2 regions of the Streptomyces sp. NPDC057099 genome follow, and region 2 is predicted to be linked to the other one. Evidence: riboswitches for the same ligand, from Rfam matches in the RefSeq annotation. Region 2 holds a riboswitch; the other holds the start of a gene.
What was found. Region 2 has a riboswitch for glycine ahead of gcvT (glycine cleavage system aminomethyltransferase GcvT). Riboswitches for the same ligand answer to the same signal wherever they lie in the genome.

Region 1 (11,671 bases), on a different contig from region 2:
AGCGAGAAGGGCACATCGTGATCGCCGTACTGGGCCTCGTCGTGGGAGTCGTGGCCGGCCTGTTGGTCCGGCCTGAGGTTCCGGCGGTGGTCGAGCCTTATCTGCCGATCGCTGTCGTGGCGGCGCTCGACGCCGTCTTCGGCGGTCTGCGCGCCATGCTCGACGGCATCTTCGACGACAAGGTCTTCGTGGTGTCGTTCCTGTCGAACGTGGTCGTGGCCGCGTTGATCGTGTTCCTGGGTGACAAGTTGGGCGTGGGTGCCCAGCTGTCCACCGGTGTGGTGGTCGTCCTCGGTATCCGGATCTTCTCCAACGCCGCGGCGATCCGCCGGCACGTGTTCCGGGCGTGAGGCGGATGAGCGAGCACGACGACAAGCGCGCCGAGGAGAACGGCGACCCGCGCGCGGAGCAGCGCGACGCGACCGGCAAGCCCGGGAACCGGCTCCGCAAGGAGCTGCCCCAGGAGGTGGCCGCGGCGGAGCCTGCCGCCCAGGACACCCCGGAGCCTGAGCCGGCTCCCGAGCCCGTGCCTGATCCGGATCCGGAGTCGGAGCCGGAAGCGGCGCCCGAGCCGCGGCTGACCGGTCGGCAGCGGCTGGTGCAGGGGCTGTGGCCGCCGCGGCTCAGCCGGGCCCAACTCATCGTCGCGCTGCTGCTGTTCGGCCTGGGCTTCGGGCTGGCCGTGCAGGTGGCGTCGAACAGCGACAGTGACAGCGCCCTGCGCGGTGCGCGCCAGGAAGATCTTGTTCGCATCCTCGATGAACTGGATGACCGTACCCAGCGTCTTGAGGACGAGAAGCAGGGTCTCGAGAAGCAGCGCGACGAGCTGGAGAACAGCTCCGACCAGGCCGAGGAGGCCCGGAAGCAGACCATCGAGAAGGAGCGGCAACTCGGCATCCTGGCGGGCACGGTGGCCGCGCAGGGGCCCGGCATCACCATGACCATCGAGGACACGAAGGGGACGGTCGAGTCGGACATGCTGCTCGACGCTGTCCAGGAACTGCGTGCGGCGGGTGCCGAGGCGATCCAGGTGAACGGCGTACGGGTCGTCGCCGGTACGTATCTCACGGATTCCGGCAAGGGTGTGAGCGTCGACGGGAACAAGATCAACGCGCCCTATCGTTTCAAGGTCATCGGCAAGTCGCAGGACCTCGAGCCGGCGCTCAACATCCCCGGAGGTGTGGTGCAGACTCTCGAGAAGGAACAGGCCATCGTCACCGTGGAGCGGTCGACCAAGATCGTCGTGGACGCCTTGCGAGCAGCGAAGCGGCCTGACTACGCTCGGTCGTCCTCCCAGTGAACCGGCGGTGCATGGGCGGCGTCCGGCGAGGGCATGAGGTTGCGGGGGGTCGGCGCACCGAATGGGTGGTGCGTGGTGGAAACTGTCTGGTGCAGACGGACGTTGTCAGGATGTCCGGGTCGGCCAGAGTGTTCAGTCAGGGTTCGTCCTGCCCCACGGGCGGGTCTGTTTCGGTCAAGGGGAATCGCCCGTGAAGTTGTTTGCGAAGTTGTTCGGCAAGAGCCCGCGAGAGGGCAGCGACAATGCGACCGCCCGTCATCGCGCACAGCCTGACGCGGAGGGTCAGCGGCCGCTGTTCCGGGACCAGGTCGGCGGTCCGGGCGGCGACGTTTCCGGAGGTCAGGGCGCGCCGTCGGTTGACCCTGCGCAGCCCGGCGGCATAGGTTTCGGGCAACCCTCAAGTGCGGGTGGAGGGTTTTCCGACCCGTATGCGTCCAATGCTCCGGGTGGGCAGCCGCGGCAGGAGGATCCGATGTCGGCCCTGGTGTGTACGAGGTGCGGCAACCGCAACGCGGAGAACAGCCGCTTCTGCTCCAACTGCGGCGCGCCGCTGCGGCCGGGCGCGACGCCGGAGCGTCCGTCCGAGACGACCTCCACGATCTCCATCTCCGGTCTCGAGGCCTACGACGCCGAGGCCACCGGCCAGACGCCTACGCCGACGCTGTCTCCCGAGGCGCAGGCGGCCGTGGACGCGCTGCCGCTGGGTTCCGCGCTCCTGGTCGTGCGCCGCGGGCCGAACTCGGGCAGCCGTTTCCTGCTGGACGGCGATCTGACCACGGCCGGCCGTCATCCGCAGAGCGACATCTTCCTGGACGACGTGACGGTCTCCCGGCGGCACGTGGAGTTCCGTCGCGGTCAGGACGGCTCGTTCACGGTGGCCGACGTGGGCAGCCTGAACGGCACGTACGTGAACCGCGAGCGGATCGACCAGGTCGCTGTCAGCAACGGCGACGAGGTGCAGATCGGCAAGTACCGGCTGGTCTTCTACGCCAGCCAGCGGGGCTACTGACCCGGACCGCCTCCGGGTGATCCCAGCGAAGGTCCGTCCGTCAGGGAAGGTCCATGCTTCATACACCGAGCGGCGGTGCCGGGCACGGCGCCGCCGCCACGGACAGTGGGCTGATGAGCATCGGCACGGTGCTGAACGTGCTGCGCGACGAGTTTCCCGAAGTCACCATCTCCAAGATCCGCTTCCTGGAGTCGGAGGGGCTCATCGAGCCACAGCGGACTCCCTCGGGGTATCGCAAGTTCAGTGCCCGCGACGTCGAGCGCCTCGGTCACGTCCTGCGGATGCAGCGGGACCACTATCTGCCCCTGAAGGTGATTCGCGAGCACCTGGAGGCCATGGAGCGCGGTGAGGCGGTCCCGCTGCCGACCGTGGGCCGTCAGCGTGACGGCGATTCCGCGCCCGAGCCCTTCGAGGGGCCGCCCACGGCTGCCAGGGTCGGGCGTGAGGAGCTGCTCGCCGCCGCCGGGGTGGACGAGGAGGAGCTCAAGGAGTGGGAGTCGTACGGGCTGGTCACTCCACTGGAGGACGGGGCGTACGAGGCCGAGGCGGTCACCGTGGCGGCGCTCGTCGCCGAGCTGGGGCGGTTCGGGATCGAGCCGCGGCACCTGCGGGTGATGAAGGCCGCCGCCGACCGCGAGGCCGGGCTCGTGGACCAGGTGGTGGCCCCGCTGAAGCGGCACCGGAACCCGCAGACCAGGGCTCATGCGGAGGCCCGTACCAAGGAGCTGGCGGGGCTCACGGTGAAGCTGCACGCCGCGCTGGTGCAGACGGCGCTCGGGGTGCGGCTGCCATGAGGCGGCCGGACACGTGGGGGCCGGATCAGGCGCCCGATCCCGGCCCGACTACCCAAACGTCCCGAGCACGGCCTAGGGTTGCTGTGTGAACGAGCTCGATGTCGTAGGTGTCCGGGTCGAAATGCCCTCCAACCAACCGATCGTGCTGCTGCGTGAAGTGGGAGGCGACCGTTACCTCCCCATCTGGATCGGGCCGGGTGAGGCGACGGCGATCGCCTTCGCCCAGCAGGGCATGGCTCCCGCGCGGCCGCTGACCCACGACCTGTTCAAGGACGTGCTGGAAGCCGTCGGTCAGGAGCTCACGGAAGTGCGTATCACGGACCTGCGTGAGGGCGTCTTCTACGCGGAGCTGGTCTTCGCCAGCGGCGTCGAGGTGAGCGCGCGCCCGTCCGACGCCATAGCGCTGGCCCTGCGCACCGGGACGCCGATCTACGGGAGTGACACGGTCCTCGACGACGCCGGCATCGCGATCCCGGACGAGCAGGAGGACGAGGTGGAGAAGTTCCGCGAGTTCCTCGACCAGATCTCCCCGGAGGACTTCGGCAGCAGCAGCCAGTGAGCTCCGGAGGCCGGTGAGTGCCGGCCGGGCGGGGAGCATGAGCGGTCGTGAGACGCGTGGGCGGCCCGGCGGACGATGAGTCCGCGGCAGGGCCGCCGCCGTATGTGTGAGGGGTGAATTGCCCGCATGTGCCGGTGGCCGGTGCGAGCGTCACACGGCCCGCGCCGAAGGCATTCGGCTAGCCTTTCCCCGCGGTGGGGCACGGGAAACCACTCTTAGGGTGATTATCACTCGGCGTGGCGAGTGTGGCGATCGTTGACGCACCCCGGGTGACTGCCTACCGTCGAGAAGGCAGGTCAAGGACGGAGGTCGGCGTGAGCAGCAGCGGCGACGGTACGGCTGGGGGCGGCCCCGAGCGCAGTCTCAGGGCGAGCGGTCCGTACGCTCCCCCCGGCTCTCGGCTCCTTTCGGGCGGGGGGTACCCCCAGCCCGACGGTGCGGCCGATCAAGCTCCGCAGCGACCGTCGGCGGTGCCGAGCAGCGGAGGGACGACGTCCATGGCGTCCGAGCAGATCGGCTATCGAGGCCCCACGGCCTGCGCGGCCGCCGGTATCACCTACCGGCAACTGGACTACTGGGCCCGCACCGGTCTCGTCGAGCCCAGCGTGCGCCCCGCCTACGGGTCCGGGACACAGCGGTTGTACAGCTTCCGGGACGTCGTCGTCCTGAAGATCGTCAAGCGGTTCCTCGACACCGGGGTGTCGCTGCAGAACATCCGCACGGCGGTCCAGCACCTCAGGGAACGCGGTTTCCGCGACCTGGAGCGGATGACGCTGATGAGTGACGGTGCGACGGTCTACGAGTGCACCTCGCCCGACGAGGTCCACGCCCTGCTCCAAGGGGGGCAGGGGGTCTTCGGAATCGCCGTGGGAGTGGTGTGGCGGGATGTCGAGGGCGCGCTGTCCCAGCTGCACGGGGAGCGGATCGACACCGGCGAGACCCTGGTCGGGCCCAACCCGGCGGACGAGCTGGCGCGGCGGCGGAACCGGGCCGTCTGACCCGTTGGACGGTGCGGTGCGCAGGCGGCCGCAGGAGGCGGGACGTTTCCGCACCGGGTTGTAAGCGCTGTCTCCCGGGGCGGCCGGGACGGTTCGGCACGGCGTTGTCAGTGGCGTAGGGCAGCATCGGAGTTGTGAGAACCGCGCCCACGATCCTGCATCTCGACATGGATGCCTTCTTCGCCTCGGTGGAGCAGGCGTCCAAGCCGAGCCTGCGCGGGAAGGCCGTGGTCGTGGGCGGGCTCGGGCCGCGGGGTGTGGTCGCGACCGCGTCGTACGAGGCCCGGGTGTTCGGGGTGCACTCGGCGCTGCCCATGGCGCAGGCCCGGCGGCTCGCGCCCAACGCCGCGTATCTCGTGCCGCGCTTCGGGTTCTACCGGGCGATCAGCGAGCGGGTGATGGAGCTGCTGGGGGCGCTGTCGCCGCTGGTGGAGCCGCTGAGCCTGGACGAGGCGTTCGTGGACCTGGAGGCCGGAGGGGCGGCCTGGGACGAGCGGTCGGCGAAGTTGGCCGGGGTGAAGCTGCGTGCGGACATCCGGGCCGTCACCGGGCTCACGGGGTCGGTGGGACTGGCCGCGTCCAAGATGCTCGCGAAGATCGCCTCTGAGCAGGCCAAGCCCGACGGGCTGGTCGTGATCGAGCCGGGGACGGAGCGGGCGATGCTGGGGCCGATGTCGGTGCGGACCCTGCCGGGGGTCGGGCCGGCGACGGGCGACCATCTGCGGCGGGCCGGGATCACCACGGTCGAGGAGATCGCCGAGGCGGGTGAGGACGAGCTGGTCAGGCTGCTGGGAAAGGCGCACGGACACGGGCTCTACGCCATGGCCCTGGCGCGGGACGACCGGCCCGTGGTGGCGGAGCGGGAAGCGAAGTCGGTGTCGGTCGAGGACACCTACGACGTGGACATCCACGACCGGCTGCGGGTCGGGCTGGAGGTGCAGCGGCTCGCCGACCGCTGCGTACAGCGGCTGCGCGGGGCCGGGCTGTCCGGGCGGACCATCGTGCTGAAGGTGCGGCGGTACGACTTCTCGACACGCACCCGGTCCGAGACGCTGCGCGGGCCGACGGACGATCCCGGGGTGATCCGTGAAGCGGCGGCCAGACTGCTGGACTCGGTCGACACCACGGGCGGCGTGCGGCTGCTCGGAGTGGGTGTCAGCGGGCTCGCCGACTACACGCAGGAGGACCTGTTCGCGCAGGCGGCCGGAGAGCGGGCGGTCGCGGAGGGCCCGGTCGAGGAGCACGCCGCGGCGCCGGTCGTCGAGGAGCGGCCCGCGCCGGCCGAGCGGCGGTGGCCCGCCGGGCACGATGTGAGGCATGCCGGGTTCGGGCACGGGTGGGTGCAGGGCAGCGGCCTGGGGCGGGTCACCGTACGGTTTGAGACGCCCGGCTCCGAGCCCGGGCGGGTGCGGACCTTCCGGGTCGACGATCCGGAGTTGGAGCCGGCGGATCCATTGCCGTTGGTGTTACGCGAGTCCGAGGGGGGCCATGGGCCGGATGGTGAATCCGGGGGTGTGGGGCTGCGCTCCGCCGCCCCCTAGGCGTCCGCCGGGGGCCTTCAGGCCGTCTCGTCCTTGCCGGCCAGTTTGCCGAACTCGTGGTCCTGGAGCGGGGGAGGGGCGGCCACGTCGAGGCCGTAGTGGTGGTAGAGCTGGAGTTCCTGCTCCGGGGAGAGGTGGCGGCCCACGCCGAAGTCGGGGGCGTCCCTGATCAGGGCGCGGTCGAAGGGCACATGGAGGGCACCGTCGATCAGCTCGCTGGGCTCGAGGGGGACGAAGGCGTCCCTGCTGAACAGGCCGGTCCGTATCGCCGCCCACTCCGGGACGCCGGTGGCGTCGTCGAGGTAGACCTCGTCGATCGTGCCGATCCTGGTTCCGTTGCGGTCGAACGCCTTGCGGCCGATCAGGTTGCGCGGATCGATATCGGTTCGCACGGGCCCTCCACATGGTCGCAACTCATCCGTAAACACAACAAAACGGCACAATCGAGGAGGCGGCCACTCGAAGGTTCGTGCGTTGACCGCGCTGGTAGGCTGACAACGGCTGCTGACCCCGTGCGGGAGAGTCCTCCAGACACCATCGGAGGCGCCGAAGGAGCAAATCCTCCCCGGAATCTCTCAGGCCCACGTACCGCACGGACGAGGTCACTCTGGAAAGCAGGGCGGATGTCACGGCTTCCGCCCTCACCGACGGTGAAAGCCGGAGGCCTTCGGGCGATCCGGTGAAGCTCTCAGGTTGACATGACAGAGGGGGAGGCCGTCCGGGTACCCGTGCCGTGGTGCCCCTCGAAGGTCGTGTCAGACCAGGAGGCCTCCGCATATGACCGCCCATCGCATTCCGCTCTCCGAGCTCGAAGAGGCAGTTCCCTTCGAGCAGCGCCACATCGGCCCCGACCATGAGGCGTGCGCCAAGATGCTCGCGCACGTCGGCTACGGCTCGCTGGACGAGCTGACGGCCGCCGCGGTCCCGGCCGTGATCAAGAGCGCCGAGGCACTGGACCTGCCGGGCGCCCGCAGCGAGGCCGAGGTGATCGCCGAGCTGCGCTCCCTCGCCGACCGCAACCAGGTCCTCGGCTCCATGATCGGGCTCGGCTACTACGGCACGTTCACGCCGCCGGTGATCATGCGCAACGTCATGGAGAATCCGTCCTGGTACACGGCCTACACGCCGTACCAGCCGGAGATCTCGCAGGGCCGGCTCGAGGCGCTGCTCAACTTCCAGACCATGGTCGCCGACCTGACCGGACTGCCGACCTCCGGCGCCTCCCTGCTCGACGAGGGCACCGCGGCGGCCGAGGCCATGGCGCTGTCGCGGCGTCTGGGCAAGAACAAGAAGGGCCTGTTCCTGGTCGACGCGGACACGCTGCCGCAGACCATCGCCGTGATCGAGACCCGGGCCGAGCCCACCGGTGTCGAGGTCGTCGTCGCCGATCTCAGTGACGGCATCCCCGCCGGGATCGCCGAGCGCGAGATCAACGGCGTGCTGATCCAGTACCCGGGCGCCTCCGGAGCCGTACGGGACATCAAGCCGGTCATCGACCAGGCGCACGGGCTCGGGGCGCTCGTCACCGTCGCCGCCGATCTGCTCGCGCTGACCCTGCTGAAGTCGCCCGGGGAGCTCGGCGCGGACATCGCGGTCGGTACGACGCAGCGGTTCGGCGTGCCGATGGGCTTCGGCGGACCGCACGCCGGTTACATGGCCGTCGGGGAGAAGATGGCGCGCAGCCTGCCCGGGCGGCTCGTCGGTGTGTCCGTGGACGCCGACGGGAACAAGGCCTACCGGCTGGCGTTGCAGACGCGTGAGCAGCACATCCGTCGTGAGAAGGCCACCAGCAACATCTGCACCGCGCAGGTGCTGCTCGCCGTCATGGCCGGCATGTACGCCGTCTACCACGGGCCGGAGGGCCTGAAGAGCATCGCGCGGCGCACCCACCGGTACGCCACTGTCCTCGCCGCCGGGCTCGCGAACGGCGGTGTCGAGGTCGTGCACGGGGCCTACTTCGACACCCTGACCGCGCGCGTCGAGGGCCGGGCCGCCGAGGTCGTGGCCACCGCCGCCGAGCGGAACGGCGTCAACCTGCGGCTCGTCGACGCCGACCACGTCTCGATCTCCTGCGACGAGACCACGACGCGGGCCCAGCTGCGTGCCGTTTGGGCCGCGTTCGGGGTCGAGGGTGTCGTCGAGGCGCTGGACGCCGCCACGGAGGACGGGCTTCCGGGTGCCCTGCTGCGGACCGACGAGTACATGACCCACCCCGTCTTCCACCAGTACCGCTCCGAGACCGCCATGCTGCGCTACCTGCGCCGGCTGGCCGACCGTGACTACGCGCTCGACCGGGGCATGATCCCGCTGGGCTCCTGCACCATGAAGCTCAACGCGACCACGGAGATGGAGCCGGTCACCTGGCCCGAGTTCGGGCAGCTGCACCCCTTCGCCCCCGCCGCGCAGGCCGAGGGCTACCTCACGCTCATCCACGAGCTGGAGGACCGTCTCGCCGAGGTCACCGGGTACGACAAGGTGTCCCTCCAGCCGAACGCCGGGTCGCAGGGCGAGCTGGCCGGTCTGCTCGCCGTACGCGGGTACCACCGTGCCAACGGGGACGAGCAGCGCACCGTGTGCCTGATCCCCTCGTCCGCGCACGGGACCAACGCCGCGAGCGCGGTGATGGCGGGCATGAAGGTCGTCGTCGTCAGGACCGCCGAGGACGGCGAGATCGACGTCGAGGACCTGCGGGCGAAGATCGAGCAGCACCGTGACGAGCTGGCGGTGCTGATGATCACGTACCCGTCCACCCACGGTGTGTTCGAGGAGCACGTCTCCGAGATCTGCGCCCAGGTGCACGAGGCGGGCGGGCAGGTCTACGTCGACGGGGCCAACCTCAACGCGCTCGTGGGTCTCGCCAAGCCGGGGCACTTCGGCGGGGACGTCTCGCACCTGAACCTGCACAAGACCTTCTGCATCCCGCACGGCGGTGGCGGGCCCGGCGTCGGCCCGGTGGCGGTGCGTGAGCACCTCGCGCCGTATCTGCCGAACCATCCGCTGCAGCCCGAGGCGGGCCCGGAGACCGGGGTCGGTCCCATCTCCGCGGCGCCGTGGGGCTCGGCCGGAATCCTGCCGATCTCGTGGGCGTACGTCCGGCTGATGGGCGGCGAGGGGCTGAAGCGGGCCACGCAGGTGGCCGTGCTCAGCGCCAACTACATCGCCAAGCGGCTGGAGCCGCACTACCCGGTGCTCTACACCGGCCCCGGCGGGCTCGTCGCGCACGAGTGCATCATCGACCTGCGGCCGCTGACCAAGGCGACCGGTGTGAGCGTCGACGATGTCGCCAAGCGGCTCATCGACTACGGCTTCCACGCGCCGACGATGTCGTTCCCGGTGGCCGGGACGCTGATGATCGAGCCGACCGAGTCGGAGGACCTGGCCGAGCTGGACCGGTTCTGCGAGGCGATGATCGCCATCCGCGCGGAGATCGAGAAGGTCGGCTCCGGTGCATGGCCCGCGGACGACAACCCCCTGCGGGGCGCCCCGCACACCGCCGGCGCGCTCGCCGGGGAGTGGGAGCACGCCTACAGCCGTGAGGAGGCCGTCTTCCCGGCCGGAGTCGCGGCCTCCGACAAGTACTGGCCGCCGGTGCGCCGCATCGACCAGGCTTTCGGCGACCGGAACCTGGTGTGCTCCTGCCCGCCGCTGGACGCGTACGAGGACTGACCGACCGACCGGTCAGAGGGAGGGGCTCCGCTGATGCGGGGCCCCTTCGCCGTGCAGGGGTTCCGCGTCACGCGACGGCGAGTGACACCTCGGTCGACTTGATCAGGGCGATGACCGGGGTTCCGGCCGACAGGCGGAGGTCGTCCGCGGCGTCCTTGGTGATCGCCGCCGTCAGTTCGCCGCCCTCGACGGTGATCCGGACGGAGGCCATCGCGTCGCCGGCCGTGATGCCCGTGACCGTGCCGGGGAGCCGGTTGCGGATGGACAGGCCGTCGACCGGGGCGGTGGCCAGCGCGACCTCCGTCGACTTCACCAGGGCGCGTACGACGGTGCCCGGGGTGAGGCCGAGATCCTCGGCGGCCTCGCGGGTGATCGCGGCGGTGAGGTCCTGGCCGCCGCTGAGGCGAACCCTGACCGTCGCCATGGCCTCGCCCGGCGTGACAGCGGTGACGGTGCCGGGGAGCTGGTTGCGGATGCTCAGGCTCATGGGTGCACGGTAGCCCGGCGAGGCCCTTATGCCGGGTATGCGTTCGTCTGCGTCGCCTCGACCACCGCCCGACGAGATGGCGGGAGAGTTCTCGCGTACCGGTGGACCGCCCGAGGTGAGGGCCTCGCATGCGGACCGGGACCGGGTGGTGGAGGTGCTGCGCGTCGCCGCGGGTGACGGGCGGCTGACCATGGAGGAGCTCGACGAGCGGCTGGAGGCCGCGCTGTCCGCCCGTACGGTCGGCGAGCCGGCCGTGCTCACGACGGATCTGCGGTCAAGGCGCGCCGCCGGGCGGGGGCGGCAGCCGGCGCGCCTGTCGTGCTGCGGGTGCGGATCACCGGTGAGATCAGCTTCGGGCAGGTCGTGGTGCGCCGGCCCCGGAGAGGCTTCGGCAGGAGAAGAACCGGCGGCTGAGGCCCGTCAGCCGACGTGCACCCGCGGCCGCCGCTTCCGGTCGCGTTCCGCCTCGCGCAGGACCTCGCGGGTCACCGGGGCGACCTCGCCCTGGCCGAACAGGAAGAAGCGCAGGAGGTTGGTGAAGGGTCCGCCCTCGGTCCACTCGAAGTAGATGTGCGGGGTGCAGCCGGTCAGGTCGCGGGCGTGCAGGAGCAGGGCGGCCAGCGCGTTGGGGACGGAGGAGGACTCCAGGGTCAGAACGCGGTAGCGGCCGTGGAGCACCTCGCCGCGTACGGTCAGGCTCGCCTCGAACTCCGACGGGTCGGTGACCGTCACTTCGACGAAGACGAAGTCCTCCTGCCCGGGCACGTCGTTGTCCTGCCGGATCTGCTCGATCTTGTCCCGGTACTCCGCGATGTCGCGCCGGTCGGGCTCGTTGGCGATGAACCGCATCCTGCGGCTGGCCATGTCCCGGACGAAGCGCTCCGCCATGCCGTCCAGCGACACGCTGGTCACGCGCAGTTCGAACGCCCGGGCCAGCCGCGACAACAGGGAGACCAGGATGATCCCGGCGATGAAACAGGCACCGATCTTCACGCCGTCCGGGCGCTCGATCACGTTGAGCACGGTCGTGTAGAGGAACACCGCCGAGATGACCGCGAAGCCGATGGTCCAGTTCCGCTGCCGGGCCTTGCGGGCGGCGATGGTCACCGCGATCGCGGCGGAGCTGATGAGGACCAGCACACCGGTGGCGTAGGCGCCGCCCTGCGCGTTGACGTCGGCGTCGAAGATCCAGGTGACCAGGAAGGCGATCAGGGTGAAGACGATGACCATCGGGCGTACGGCGCGGGCCCAGTGCGGGGCCATGCCGTAGCGGGGGAGGTAGCGCGGCATCAGGTTGAGCAGGCCGGCCATCGCGGA
Region 2 (11,671 bases):
CGGTCGTCACGGCGGCGCGATCGGCCTGCGTGCTGATGTTCAGCGCGTTCGGCGTGTGGAACGGGTGCAGGCCCTGCCTGCGCAGCGACCGGGAGAACCGCTCGATCTCCGGTTCGTGCTGGAGCGCGGGGTACGGGTAGGGCTTGGAGCGGGGCGGCTCGGTCGGGTCCTCGCCGGTCTGCCCGTGCACCTGGAGCAGATGCTCCATGACGGTGTAGAAGGGCTCCAGGTCGTCGTAATCGAAAGGCCAGGCACGCGAGACGCCCTCGTGGTGTTCCACCTCGGTGAAGTCACTGCGCCGGAAACGGGGCAGCATGGCTCCGTAGAAACGGGTGTTTCCGCCCACCCAGTAATACACACCCGGCGCGAACGGCTTGCCGGTGCTGCCGTCGTACCAATGGCCGGCGTTCTTGTACCGGCCCTTGATATACATCTCGGCCGGCTGCGAGTTCTCCGGTTCACGGGGCAGGAAATGGCCGCGTTCGGCGACGAGCACGTCGAGACCGGAGTCCTTCAGCGCCCAGGTCAGCGAGGACCCGCCCATGCCGGAGCCGATGATCAGGACATCGGTGCTGATCTCTTCGGCCGTACCGACTGAAACGAGGGCCTCGGGCCGGAGCTCCGGGGGCGTGTAATCCTGACGGACCGGGTCGGACATGAGTGGGATTCCCCTCCTTGCCGCGGTGGTTCCAAGAGAGCGTAAGCAGCGGCACGGATTCAGCACATGCACGGAATGGGTAATGACAGCCGCCTGAGTTGCTCACGTCGTGCATGGGCTGAGCATGCCCGGCGTCTCTAGCCTCTCCAGGAACCAGTTCCAGGGAGGCGAAATGAACACGGAAACGTATGACTACATCGTCGTCGGTGCCGGCTCGGCCGGCTGTGCGCTGGCGGCCCGGCTGTCCGAGGATCCTGATGTCACGGTCGCGCTGATCGAAGCGGGGCCGCCGGCCAGGGGCCGCCTCTTCGAGATCCCCGCCCTGTTCTCGCAGCAGCTCAAGACGGCGTTCGACTGGGACTTCGAGACGGAACCCGAGCCGCAGCTCGGCGGGCGCCGTGCCTACCTGCCCCGCGGCCGGGCGATCGGCGGCACCAGCTCGATGAACACGATGCTGTACGTCCGCGGTCACCGCTACGACTACGACACCTGGGAGCGGCTCGGCAACCCGGGCTGGGGGTACGACGACGTCCTGCCCTTCTTCAAGAAGTCCGAGGACAACGAGCGCGGAGCCGACGACTTCCACGGCGTCGGCGGCCCCCTCACCGTCAGCAACCCCAACTCCGTCCACCCCCTGCTGACGGCATGGGTCGAGGCGGCTCAGGACGCGGGCCACAAGTACAACTCGGACTTCAACGGAGCCGAGCAGGAGGGCGTGGGCTACCACCAGGTCACGCAGCGGAACGGCCTGCGGTGCAGCAGCGCGATCGCGTTCCTGGAGCCGGCCGCGGGCCGTGCGAACCTCACCGTGCTTCCCTCGACGACCGCTCTGCGCCTGAGCTTCGACGGCTCGCGGGCCACCGGCCTGGAGGTCGACCACCTCGGAACCGTCCGGACGATCCGCGTCGACCGTGAGATCGTGCTGTCCCTGGGGGCCTACAACTCGCCCCACCTGCTCCTCCAGTCCGGCGTCGGGCCGGCCGACGAACTGACCGCGGGAGGGATCACCCCCCGGCACGACCTGCCGGACGTCGGCAGGAACATGCAGGACCACACCGGGTGCTTCATCAGCTTCTTCAGCGACACCGAGCCGCTCCTGGGACCGGACACCTCCGCGGAGGAGCAGCTCCTGCGCCGGCAGGGCACCGGCCCGATGGCGTGGAACGAGACCGGCGGCTTCTTCAGCTCCAGCGACGACCTTCCTGCCCCGGACATCCAGGTCCACGCCGCGCTGGGCATCGTCCGTGACGAAGGCCTTGCCGCGCCGCTGGAGCCGGGAATGTCGTTCGGGCCCTACGTCGCACGGCCCGCGAGCCGCGGCTCGGTGCGGCTGCGGCACTCCCACCCGTACGCCAAGCCGCGCATCTTCCACAACTACCTCGACGACCCCGACGACCGGCGGCGGCTGCGCGAGGGCGTCCGGCTGTGCATGCGCATCGCCCGTGAGCAGCGGCTGACGTCCCTGCTGCAGTCGGACCTGCGCGGTGCCGCCGAAGCCGGACTCGCCCCGCTGTCGGACAGCGACCAGGACATCGACGACTTCATCCGCACGCAGTCGTTCTCCTTCTACCACCCGTCGGGCACCTGCATGATGGGCAAGGTCGTCGACCACGAACTCCGCGTGCGCGGGCTCGAGAACGTCCGCGTGGCGGACACGTCGATCATGCCGACCCTCGTCACCGGGAACACGAACGCTCCCGCCATCATGATCGGGGAGAGGGCCGCCGAGTTCATCCGGACGTCGGCGGGTTGAACCCCTTTCGGGTGAGGAAGGCCCTGGCGGCGCCGGACGACGAGAACGCGCCGGGCAGGGCCTGCTTCCTCAGCACTCGATGATGTTCACCGCCAGCCCGCCCCGGGCCGTCTCCTTGTACTTCACCGACATGTCCGCGCCGGTGTCCTTCATCGTCTTGATGACCTTGTCGAGGGACACCTTGTGGGAGCCGTCGCCGCGCATGGCCATACGGGCGGCGGTGACGGCCTTGACCGCGGCCATGCCGTTGCGTTCGATGCACGGGATCTGGACCAGCCCGCCGACCGGGTCGCAGGTGAGGCCCAGGTTGTGTTCCATGCCGATCTCGGCGGCGTTCTCGACCTGCTCAGGGGAGCCGCCGAGGACCTCGGCCAGGGCGCCCGCGGCCATCGAGCAGGCGGAGCCGACCTCGCCCTGGCAGCCGACCTCGGCGCCGGAGATGGAGGCGTTCTCCTTGAACAGCATGCCGATCGCGCCGGCGGCGAGCAGGAAGCGGACCACGCCCTCCTCGTCGGCGCCGGGCACGAAGTTGACGTAGTAATGCAGGACCGCGGGGATGATGCCGGCGGCGCCGTTGGTGGGGGCGGTGACGACCCGGCCGCCGGCCGCGTTCTCCTCGTTGACCGCCATCGCGTAGAGGGTGATCCACTCCATGGCGAGGGCCTTCGGGTCGCCCTCGGAGCGCAGCTTGCGCGCGGTGTTCGCGGCGCGCCTGCGGACCTTGAGGCCGCCGGGCAGGATGCCCTCCTGCGACAGCCCGCGTGCCACGCAGTCCCGCATCACCTGCCAGATCTCCAGCAGGCCCTCGCGGATCTCCTCCTCGGTGCGCCAGGCGCGCTCGTTCTCCAGCATCAGCGCCGAGATGGACAGGCCCGTCTCCTCGGCCATGCGCAGCAGCTCGTCGCCCGTGCGGAAGGGGTACTTCAGCGCGGTGTCGTCGAGTTTGATGCGGTCCGCGCCGACCGCGTCCTCGTCGACGACGAACCCGCCGCCGACCGAGTAGTACGTCTTCGTCAGCAGCTCCGCGCCCGAGGCGTCGTACGCCCACAGGGTCATGCCGTTCGCGTGGTACGGCAGGGCCTTGCGGCGGTGCAGGACCATGTCGTCGTCGAAGGAGAACGCGATCTCGTGCTCGCCCAGCAGATTCAGCCGGCCGTCGGTCCTGATCGCGTCCACCCGGGCGTCGGCCTTCTCCACGTCGACCGTGCGCGGCGACTCGCCCTCCAGTCCGAGCAGGACCGCCTTGGGCGTGCCGTGGCCGTGGCCGGTGGCGCCGAGCGAGCCGTACAGCTCGGCACGGACCGATCCGACCGACTCCAGCAGCTCCTCGTTGCGCAGCCGCCGGGCGAACAGGCCGGCCGCGCGCATGGGGCCGACCGTGTGGGAGCTGGACGGGCCGATGCCGATCGAGAACAGGTCGAAGACCGAGATGGCCACGGGAACTCCTGACTACGGGGGTGGTGCGGTGGGGCCGGGCGCCGCGACCGCTTGTGGCGGGCACGGCGCCCTGAAAGGTTTCTTCGCTACTTGTGCAGGTGCTGCTTGTGCGGGAGCTACTTGTTCAGGCCCGGGTACAGCGGGTGCCGGTCGGCCAGGGCCTTCACCCGGGCCTTGAGCGCGTCCGTGTCGTAGGACGGCTTGAGCGTCTCGGCGATGACGTCCGCGACCTCCGCGAAGTCCTCGGCCTCGAAGCCCCGGGTCGCCAGGGCCGGCGTGCCGATCCGCAGACCGGACGTCACCATCGGCGGGCGCGGGTCGTTCGGGATGGCGTTGCGGTTGACCGTGATGCCCACCTCGTGGAGGCGGTCCTCGGCCTGCTGTCCGTCCAGCTCCGAGTGGCGCAGGTCGACCAGGACCAGGTGTACGTCCGTGCCGCCGGACAGGACGTCCACGCCCACGGCCCGGACGTCGTCCTTCACCAGACGCTCGGCCAGGATGCGGGCACCCTCCAGCGTACGGCGCTGGCGCTCCTTGAAGTCCTCGGAGGCCGCGACCTTGAAGGAGACCGCCTTGGCCGCGATCACGTGCTCCAGCGGACCGCCCTGCTGACCGGGGAAGACAGCGGAGTTGATCTTCTTGGCGAGTTCGGCCGTGGAGAGGATCACACCGCCGCGCGGGCCGCCCAGCGTCTTGTGGGTGGTCGTGGTCACCACGTGCGCGTGCGGAACGGGGTTCGGGTGCAGCCCCGCCGCCACCAGCCCGGCGAAGTGCGCCATGTCGACCATCAGGTACGCGCCGACCTCGTCCGCGATCCGGCGGAACTCGGCGAAGTCCAGCTGCCGGGGGTAGGCCGACCAGCCCGCGACGATCAGCTTCGGCCGGGACTCCTTCGCCAGCCGCTCCACCTCGGCCATGTCGACCCGGCCGTCGTCGCCGACGTGGTAGGCGACGACGTCGTAGAGCTTGCCGGAGAAGTTGATCTTCATGCCGTGGGTCAGGTGCCCGCCGTGCGCGAGGTTCAGACCCATGATGGTGTCGCCCGGCTTGAGCAGCGCGAACATCGCGGCGGCGTTGGCCTGGGCACCGGAGTGCGGCTGGACGTTGGCGTGCTCGGCGCCGAACAGCTCCTTGACGCGGTCGATCGCGATCTGCTCGACCACGTCGACGTGCTCGCAGCCGCCGTAGTAGCGACGGCCCGGGTAGCCCTCGGCGTACTTGTTGGTCAGGACCGAGCCCTGCGCCTCCATGACCGCGACCGGGGCGAAGTTCTCCGAGGCGATCATCTCGAGCGTGGACTGCTGCCGGTGCAGCTCGGCGTCGACCGCGGCGGCGACGGCCGGGTCGAACTCGTGCAGGGACGTGTTCAGGACGGACATACGGCTACGACCTCTCAGCCGGCGGAGAAGGCGGCGTACTCGTCGGCGGAGAGCAGGTCGCCCGGCTCGTCCGTGACGCGCACCTTGAACAGCCAGCCGCCCTCGAAGGGGGCCGAGTTCACCAGCGACGGGTCGTTCACCACGTCCTCGTTGACCTCGGTGACCTCACCGGAGACCGGGGAGTAGAGGTCGGAGACGGACTTGGTCGACTCCAGCTCGCCGCAGGTCTCGCCCGCGGACAGGGCGGCACCGACCTCCGGGAGCTGGACGAAGACGACGTCGCCGAGCGCGTTCGCCGCGTGCTCCGTGATGCCGATCGTCGAGACGCCGTCCTCGGCGCCCGACAGCCACTCGTGCTCCTTGCTGTACCGCAGCTCTTTGGGGTTGCTCATGGCCTGAATTCTCCTGTACGCGCGGGAGTGCTGATGAGTGCTTGTGAAGGGGACCGCTGGTGAGCGGGGGTGAGACGGCCCGGGACCGCTGTGGCGGCCCGCGGCCGGTGTCTGCTTCTGGCGCTCGGCCAGTCTCTACTTCTGGCGCTTGTAGAACGGCAGCGCCACGACCTCGTACGGCTCGTGACTGCCCCGGATGTCGACGGCCACACCGGAGGTGCCGGGAGCCGCGTGCGCGGGGTCGACGTACGCCATCGCGATGGGCTTGCCGAGCGTGGGGGAGGGGGCGCCGGAGGTGACCTCGCCGATCACCTCGCCGCCCGTGACGACCGGGTACCCGGCGCGCGGGACCCTACGGCCCTCGGCGACGAGGCCGACCAGGACGCGCGGCGGGTTCTGCTCGGCGCGCGCGGCGGCCTCGGTCAGGGCCTCGCGGCCGACGAAGTCGCCCTCCTTCTCGAACTTCACCACCCGGCCGAGCCCGGCGTCGAAGGGCGTCAGGGAGGTGCTGAGCTCGTGCCCGTACAGCGGCATGCCCGCCTCCAGGCGCAGCGTGTCGCGGCAGGACAGCCCGCACGCGACCAGGCCGGCGGCCTCGCCCGCCTTGGTCAGGGCCTGCCACAGCTCGACGGCGTGCTCCGGCTTCACGAACAGCTCGAAGCCGTCCTCGCCGGTGTACCCGGTGCGGGCGATGAGGGCAGGGACGCCCGCGACCGTGCCGGGCAGACCGGCGTAGTACTTCAGGCCGTCGAGGTCGGCGTCGGTCAGGGACTTCAGGATCCCCGGGGACTGCGGGCCCTGTACGGCGAGCAGCGCGTAGGCGTCCCGGTCGTCGCGCACCTCGGCGTCGAAGCCGGCGGAACGTTCCACCAGCGCGTCCAGGACCACCTGGGCGTTGGAGGCGTTGGCGACGACCATGTACTCCTGCTCGGCCAGCCGGTAGACGATCAGGTCGTCGAGGATGCCGCCGTCGGCCTGGCAGATCATGGTGTAGCGGGCGCGGCCGGGCTTGACCCCGCCGATGTTGCCGACCAGCGCGTGGTCGAGGAGGGCGGCGGCCCCCGGCCCGGTGACGGTGATCTCCCCCATGTGGGAGAGGTCGAACAGCCCGGCCTTCGTGCGCACCGCGTTGTGCTCGTCACGCTCGGAGCCGTAGCGCAGGGGCATGTCCCAGCCGGCGAAGTCGGTCATCGTCGCGCCGAGCGAACGATGCAGGGCATCGAGCGCGGTGTGGCGGAGTTCTCCTGTACTGCTCATCGGTCGTCGTCTCCCAAAGGCATGACGGGCGAGGTCGTTCCTCCCCATCTGTCATCGGAACCTGAGAGGTTCGCCATGACCACGCAGGTCAACGGCTTGCACCTTGGGTGGGGCCACGCCGTTTCCCCGGACTCCGGAGAAGGGTGCGGCCCGCTTTTCAGATGTGCCTCGCCCGCGCGGTAACGGGGCCTGAGAGATTCAAGGGAGGGACTTGCTCCTTCGGCGCCCCAGTGGTGAAACGGTGCTGGGGACTCTCCCGCGCGGATTCAAACGGCCGGTATGCAGTTGGCGGGCACATCATTGCACGCATTGTCGCGGGGTGGCAGGGGGACCACCCTGTAGCAGGCCTGTTGCAGGAAGAGGACTAAAACCAGAGACATCGGGCATTACCTTCTCTTTACACTCGGCGGGCATGGGACTCCGTACCTGGCCCCAGGGGAGGACGATCACGGTGAACAGGACCACCGCGTACGCCACGACGTCGGGCATCGCGCTGCCCGAGCAGCCGACCGCTCCGGCGCGTGCGGCCTGCGGCCCGCAGCCGGTGCCGGTCGTCCGCGATCTGCGCGAGCGCGCCGGCCGCGGCCCGCACGCGCTGCTGTTCGGCCCCCGCGACATCGTCGTGGTCACGGGCCTGCCCGGCAGCGGCAAGTCCACGCTGATGCGGCGCACCGTGCCGGGCCGGCGCATCGACTCCCAGGACACCCGCGACCACTGGGAGCGCCGGATGCCGCGCGCCCTGCCGTACGCGGTCTACCGCCCGCTCGTCCGCCTCGCCCACTACGCCGGGCTGCGCCGCGCCCTGCGCGGCGGCGAGGCCGTCGTCGTGCACGACTGCGGCACGCAGGCGTGGGTCCGCCGCTGGCTGGCCCGCGAGGCCCGCCGCCGGGGTGGCACGCTCCACCTGCTGATGCTCGACGTCACCCCCGAGCAGGCCCTGGCCGGCCAGCGCGACCGCGGCCGAGGCGTCTCGCGCTACGCCTTCCTGCGCCACCGCGCCGCCACCACCCGCCTGCTCCACGAGGTCGAACGCGGCGAACTCCCCACCGGCTGCGGCTCAGCGATCCTCGCCGACCGCGACGCGGCGAACACCCTCCACCGCATCGGCTTCGTGGGCTGACCGCCCAGGCCGGAGGGTGGGTGTTCCCGGGCTCGGCTGCTTGCGACCGGTGCCGGGTGTCCCCGGGTTCGGCCTGTCCGTGGGCCGGTGTTCACAGGTCGGCAGTCCCCGGCCGGTCATCCGGTGTTCCTGGGCCCGGCTGTCCGTGGCCGGTGGCGGGTGTTCCGGGGCAGGTTGTTTGCGGCCGGTGGGCGGGTGTTCCCGGGTCCGGTCGTCTGCGGTCGGTGATCCGGTGTTCACAGGCCGACTGTCCCCGACCCGTGAGCCGGTGTTCACAGGCCCGCCTGTCCCCGGCCGGTGAGCCGGTGTTCACGGGTCGGGCGGACGTTGCCCGTGAGCCGTGTTCGTGGGGCAGGGGGCCCGGCCCGGGGGTTGTCCGCGGGCCGGGGGTTCACGGGGTGGCCGTTCGGTGTTCCCGAGCCGCTAGCCTTTGAGCCACAGCAGTGGTTTCAGGCAGGCGGTAGGCAGATGGACTTCCCGGCGGACTTCTCCGCGGACTTCCCGGCGCAGACGCAGACCCACCCGCACGGCGGATGGCCCGGCAACGAGCTGGAGGAGGTGCTCTCGGCCTCCCTCGGTGCCGGTCCCTCGGCCGGCGGGCGGATCGTCGAGGTGCTCGGCCGGAGCTTCGTGTGGATCCCGCTGCCCAGCGGCGGCGGCCCGCAGAGCGGCCCCCTCGATCTCCCCGGCATCGAGATCGACGGCCAGGCGTACGTGCCGGTGTTCAGCTCCGAGGAGCAGTTCCGCCAGGTCGTCGGCTCGCACATGTCGTACACCATCGCGCCCGCCGTGGAGTTCGCCCGCGGTCTGCCCCCGCACGCGGGGATGGCCATCAACCCGGGCGGCGTCGTCGGCATCCCGCTCCCGCCGCCGGCCGTGGCCGAGCTGTGCCGGGCCGGCCGGACCCCGCTGGACGGCCCCGCGAGCGGCGGCCGGGTCCGCCTCTTCGAGCCCGACTGGCAGGACGACCCGGTGGACTTCCTCGCCGCCGCCTCCGCCGAGTTCGAGGCGATCGGCGTCGTCGTCACCGCCCGCCGCTGCCTCGCCGCGATCGAGACCGCCGACCCCGTGATGTTCGTCGGCGTCGAACTCTCCCAGTGGGAAGGCGACCTGCGCGCCCTCCCGCTGGACGCCCTCACCCGCGCGGTCACCCGGTCCCCGGCCCCCTGGCCCGTCAACCTGGTGCTCCTGGACGTGGCGGAGGACCCGGTGGGCAACTGGATGAGGGACCGGGTCCGGCCCTTCTTCCAGCGGTAGGTCAGACACCTCAGGGGCGCGGGGCTGTGACACCATGCGGCTCCGCCGCGTGGGCGCGACAAGCCACACACGACCCGCACTCGCGCACCGGCACCAATCCCCTGGCACCTGCGCGGGCTTAAGCTAGGTCACGGTCGAGGCGTTGTACGAAGGGGCGGTAAAGGTGAGCGCGAGCGGCACGGCCGCGGCCGGACAGGTCGAGCACATGCTGCGCCAGGTCACGCCCGGGCGTTATGACGCCTATGAGGCCCTCCTGCGCGCGCTCGCGACCCCGCACAGCGGCCAGATCTGGATGCTCCTGTGGCAGGGCCAGGCCGGATCCCCCGACGCCCAGTACGGAAACATGGAGGTCGAGCGCTGCGGCTACGCCCCCTGTGTGACCTCCGCGCAGGAGCTCTCGGCCAGCGGCTGGAACCGCAGCTACGAGGTCGTCGACGGCATCGACGTGGCCCGCGCCCTCTACCCCGACCACTACGGCCTCTGGCTCAACCCGCACGCCCCCGGTGGCGGCGTCGGCATCCCCTGGCTCGACCTGCGCCGCATCGCCACGGGCCTGGACCGTCAGCCCGCCGGACCCCTGCGGCTGTCCGAACCGGCCATCGAGATCCCGCAGTTCTACGCCCTGCTCGCGCAGAACGCCCACCGCACCCCGGCCGTCCGCTCGCTGCGCCGCGCCTGGGTCCAACCCGCGCTCGGGGCGCCGTATCTCGCCATCGGGCTCGACGTCTACGACACCTCGCCGCCGGCCGTGGACGCGGTGCGCGCGATGATGCAGCAGTCCCTCGGCGCCGTACCGGACGGGCTCCCCGTGTCGACCGTCGCGATGTCCGACGAGCACGACCCGGTCGCCATGTGGCTGCGCTCCGGCGCACGCCCCTTCTACGACCGTGAGGCCCACGCCACCGCCCCCGTCCAGGCCCCCGCCTCGGGCTACGGATACCCCCCTGCCCAGGGCAGGTACTGACCCGCCCGACAGGCCGCCCCACCGGCCCCACCGAGGCTGTTCCCGCCCCCCTCCCGAAGGCGACAGCCATTCAACTCTCCGCGCGTAGATAAGGGTGAAAAGCGCGGAGATGTCCTAAAATCCCCCTGTCGCAGCGCGTCCGACCCCTGCTACCCGTTGTCCGGATAACGGAACCCCGCAGACAGCATCACGTTTACGCATCCTTTCATCGCCAAGTCTGGCAACAGATCGCCAAAGCGTTGAAGACTCCCCGCAAGACACGGGCCGGGTCGGTCTCGTGTACGAGACAAACAAAACCGCTACAGCGGCAGCCAGGGGCTCGGCGATCGCCGGGTCGAGAGGGGTCAATCGCACCGTGACCGCACCGATCGAGACCACCGGGGCGGAAGCCGGAGCACAGCCCGAGGCCGTGCTCGCCGGGGTCAAGAAGAGCCAGATCGAGGGGCGCTCGCTCACCCAGATCGCCTGGATGCGCTTCAAGCGGGACAAGGTGGCGATGGCGGGAGGCGTCGTCGTCATCCTGCTCGTGCTGATGGCGGTGTTCTCCAAGCCGATCCAGTGGATCTTCAACCTCGATCCCAACAAGTTCAACCAGGACCTCATCGACCCCGCGCTGCTCGCACCCAAGGGCGGCTGGGGAGGCATGAGTTGGGACCACCCGCTCGGCGTGGACCCCCAGTACGGCCGCGACATGCTCGCCCGCATCATCGACGGCTCCTGGGTCTCCCTGCTGGTCGCGGGCGGCGCCACGCTGCTGTCCGTGTGCATCGGCACCGTGCTCGGTGTCGTCGCCGGGTACTACGGCGGCTGGATCGACAGCGTCATCAGCCGGATGATGGACACCTTCCTGGCGTTCCCGCTGCTGCTGTTCGCCATCTCGATCTCGGCCTCGGTGCAGGACGGCTTCTTCGGCCTCGACGGACTGTCCCTGCGCATCTGCGTGCTGATCTTCGTGATCGGCTTCTTCAGCTGGCCGTACATCGGCCGCATCGTGCGGGCCCAGACCATGACCCTGCGCAAGCGGGAGTTCATCGAGGCGGCCACCAGCCTCGGAGCGCGCGGTCCGTACGTCCTGTTCCGGGAACTGCTCCCCAACCTCGTCGCGCCGATCCTCGTCTACTCGACGCTGATCATCCCGACGAACATCCTCTTCGAGGCCGCGCTGAGCTTCCTCGGTGTCGGCATCGCTCCGCCGCAGGCCTCCTGGGGCGGCATGCTCAGCAACGCTGTGGATCTCTACACGGCTGATCCGCAGTACATGTTCGTGCCCGGACTGGCGATCTTCATCACCGTCCTGGCCTTCAACCTGCTGGGTGACGGGCTGCGTGACGCCCTCGACCCTCGCAGCAAGTGATCCATCGAATGAGGGGGCTTCCTCAGGTGAAGACGAGAAGGGTGACCGCCGGCGTTGCGTCGGTCCTGGCACTGTCGCTGGGTGCTGCCGCGTGCGGCGG

Region 1: another riboswitch for glycine. It lies ahead of gcvP (aminomethyl-transferring glycine dehydrogenase); the one in region 2 lies ahead of gcvT (glycine cleavage system aminomethyltransferase GcvT).

The regions. Positions count from the first base shown of each region.
Region 1 covers NZ_JBHUTX010000001.1:4,414-16,084, forward strand. The annotation lists gene ACFT4A_RS00020 (DUF881 domain-containing protein) at 1-21, shown strand, start outside; gene ACFT4A_RS00025 (small basic family protein) at 18-350, shown strand; gene ACFT4A_RS00030 (DUF881 domain-containing protein) at 356-1,300, shown strand; gene ACFT4A_RS00035 (FHA domain-containing protein) at 1,362-2,309, shown strand; gene ACFT4A_RS00040 (MerR family transcriptional regulator) at 2,363-3,103, shown strand; gene ACFT4A_RS00045 (bifunctional nuclease family protein) at 3,189-3,662, shown strand; gene ACFT4A_RS00050 (MerR family transcriptional regulator) at 3,977-4,660, shown strand; partial or broken gene ACFT4A_RS00055 (DNA polymerase IV) at 4,795-6,300, shown strand; gene ACFT4A_RS00060 (PRC-barrel domain-containing protein) at 6,219-6,593, opposite strand; glycine riboswitch at 6,707-6,802, shown strand; gene gcvP (aminomethyl-transferring glycine dehydrogenase) at 6,979-9,867, shown strand; gene ACFT4A_RS00070 (molybdopterin-binding protein) at 9,935-10,354, opposite strand; partial or broken gene ACFT4A_RS00075 (DUF1707 domain-containing protein) at 10,431-10,565, shown strand; gene ACFT4A_RS00080 (amino acid transporter) at 10,775-11,671, opposite strand, start outside.
Region 2 covers NZ_JBHUTX010000046.1:51,881-63,551, forward strand. The annotation lists gene ACFT4A_RS34860 (GMC oxidoreductase) at 1-658, opposite strand, end outside; gene ACFT4A_RS34865 (GMC family oxidoreductase) at 831-2,411, shown strand; gene ACFT4A_RS34870 (L-serine ammonia-lyase) at 2,481-3,848, opposite strand; gene glyA (serine hydroxymethyltransferase) at 3,965-5,227, opposite strand; gene gcvH (glycine cleavage system protein GcvH) at 5,242-5,619, opposite strand; gene gcvT (glycine cleavage system aminomethyltransferase GcvT) at 5,755-6,876, opposite strand; glycine riboswitch at 6,915-7,042, opposite strand; glycine riboswitch at 7,044-7,145, opposite strand; gene ACFT4A_RS34890 (AAA family ATPase) at 7,328-7,996, shown strand; gene ACFT4A_RS34895 (enhanced serine sensitivity protein SseB) at 8,465-9,253, shown strand; gene ACFT4A_RS34900 (enhanced serine sensitivity protein SseB C-terminal domain-containing protein) at 9,417-10,217, shown strand; gene ACFT4A_RS34905 (ABC transporter permease) at 10,573-11,571, shown strand; gene ACFT4A_RS34910 (ABC transporter substrate-binding protein) at 11,580-11,671, shown strand, end outside.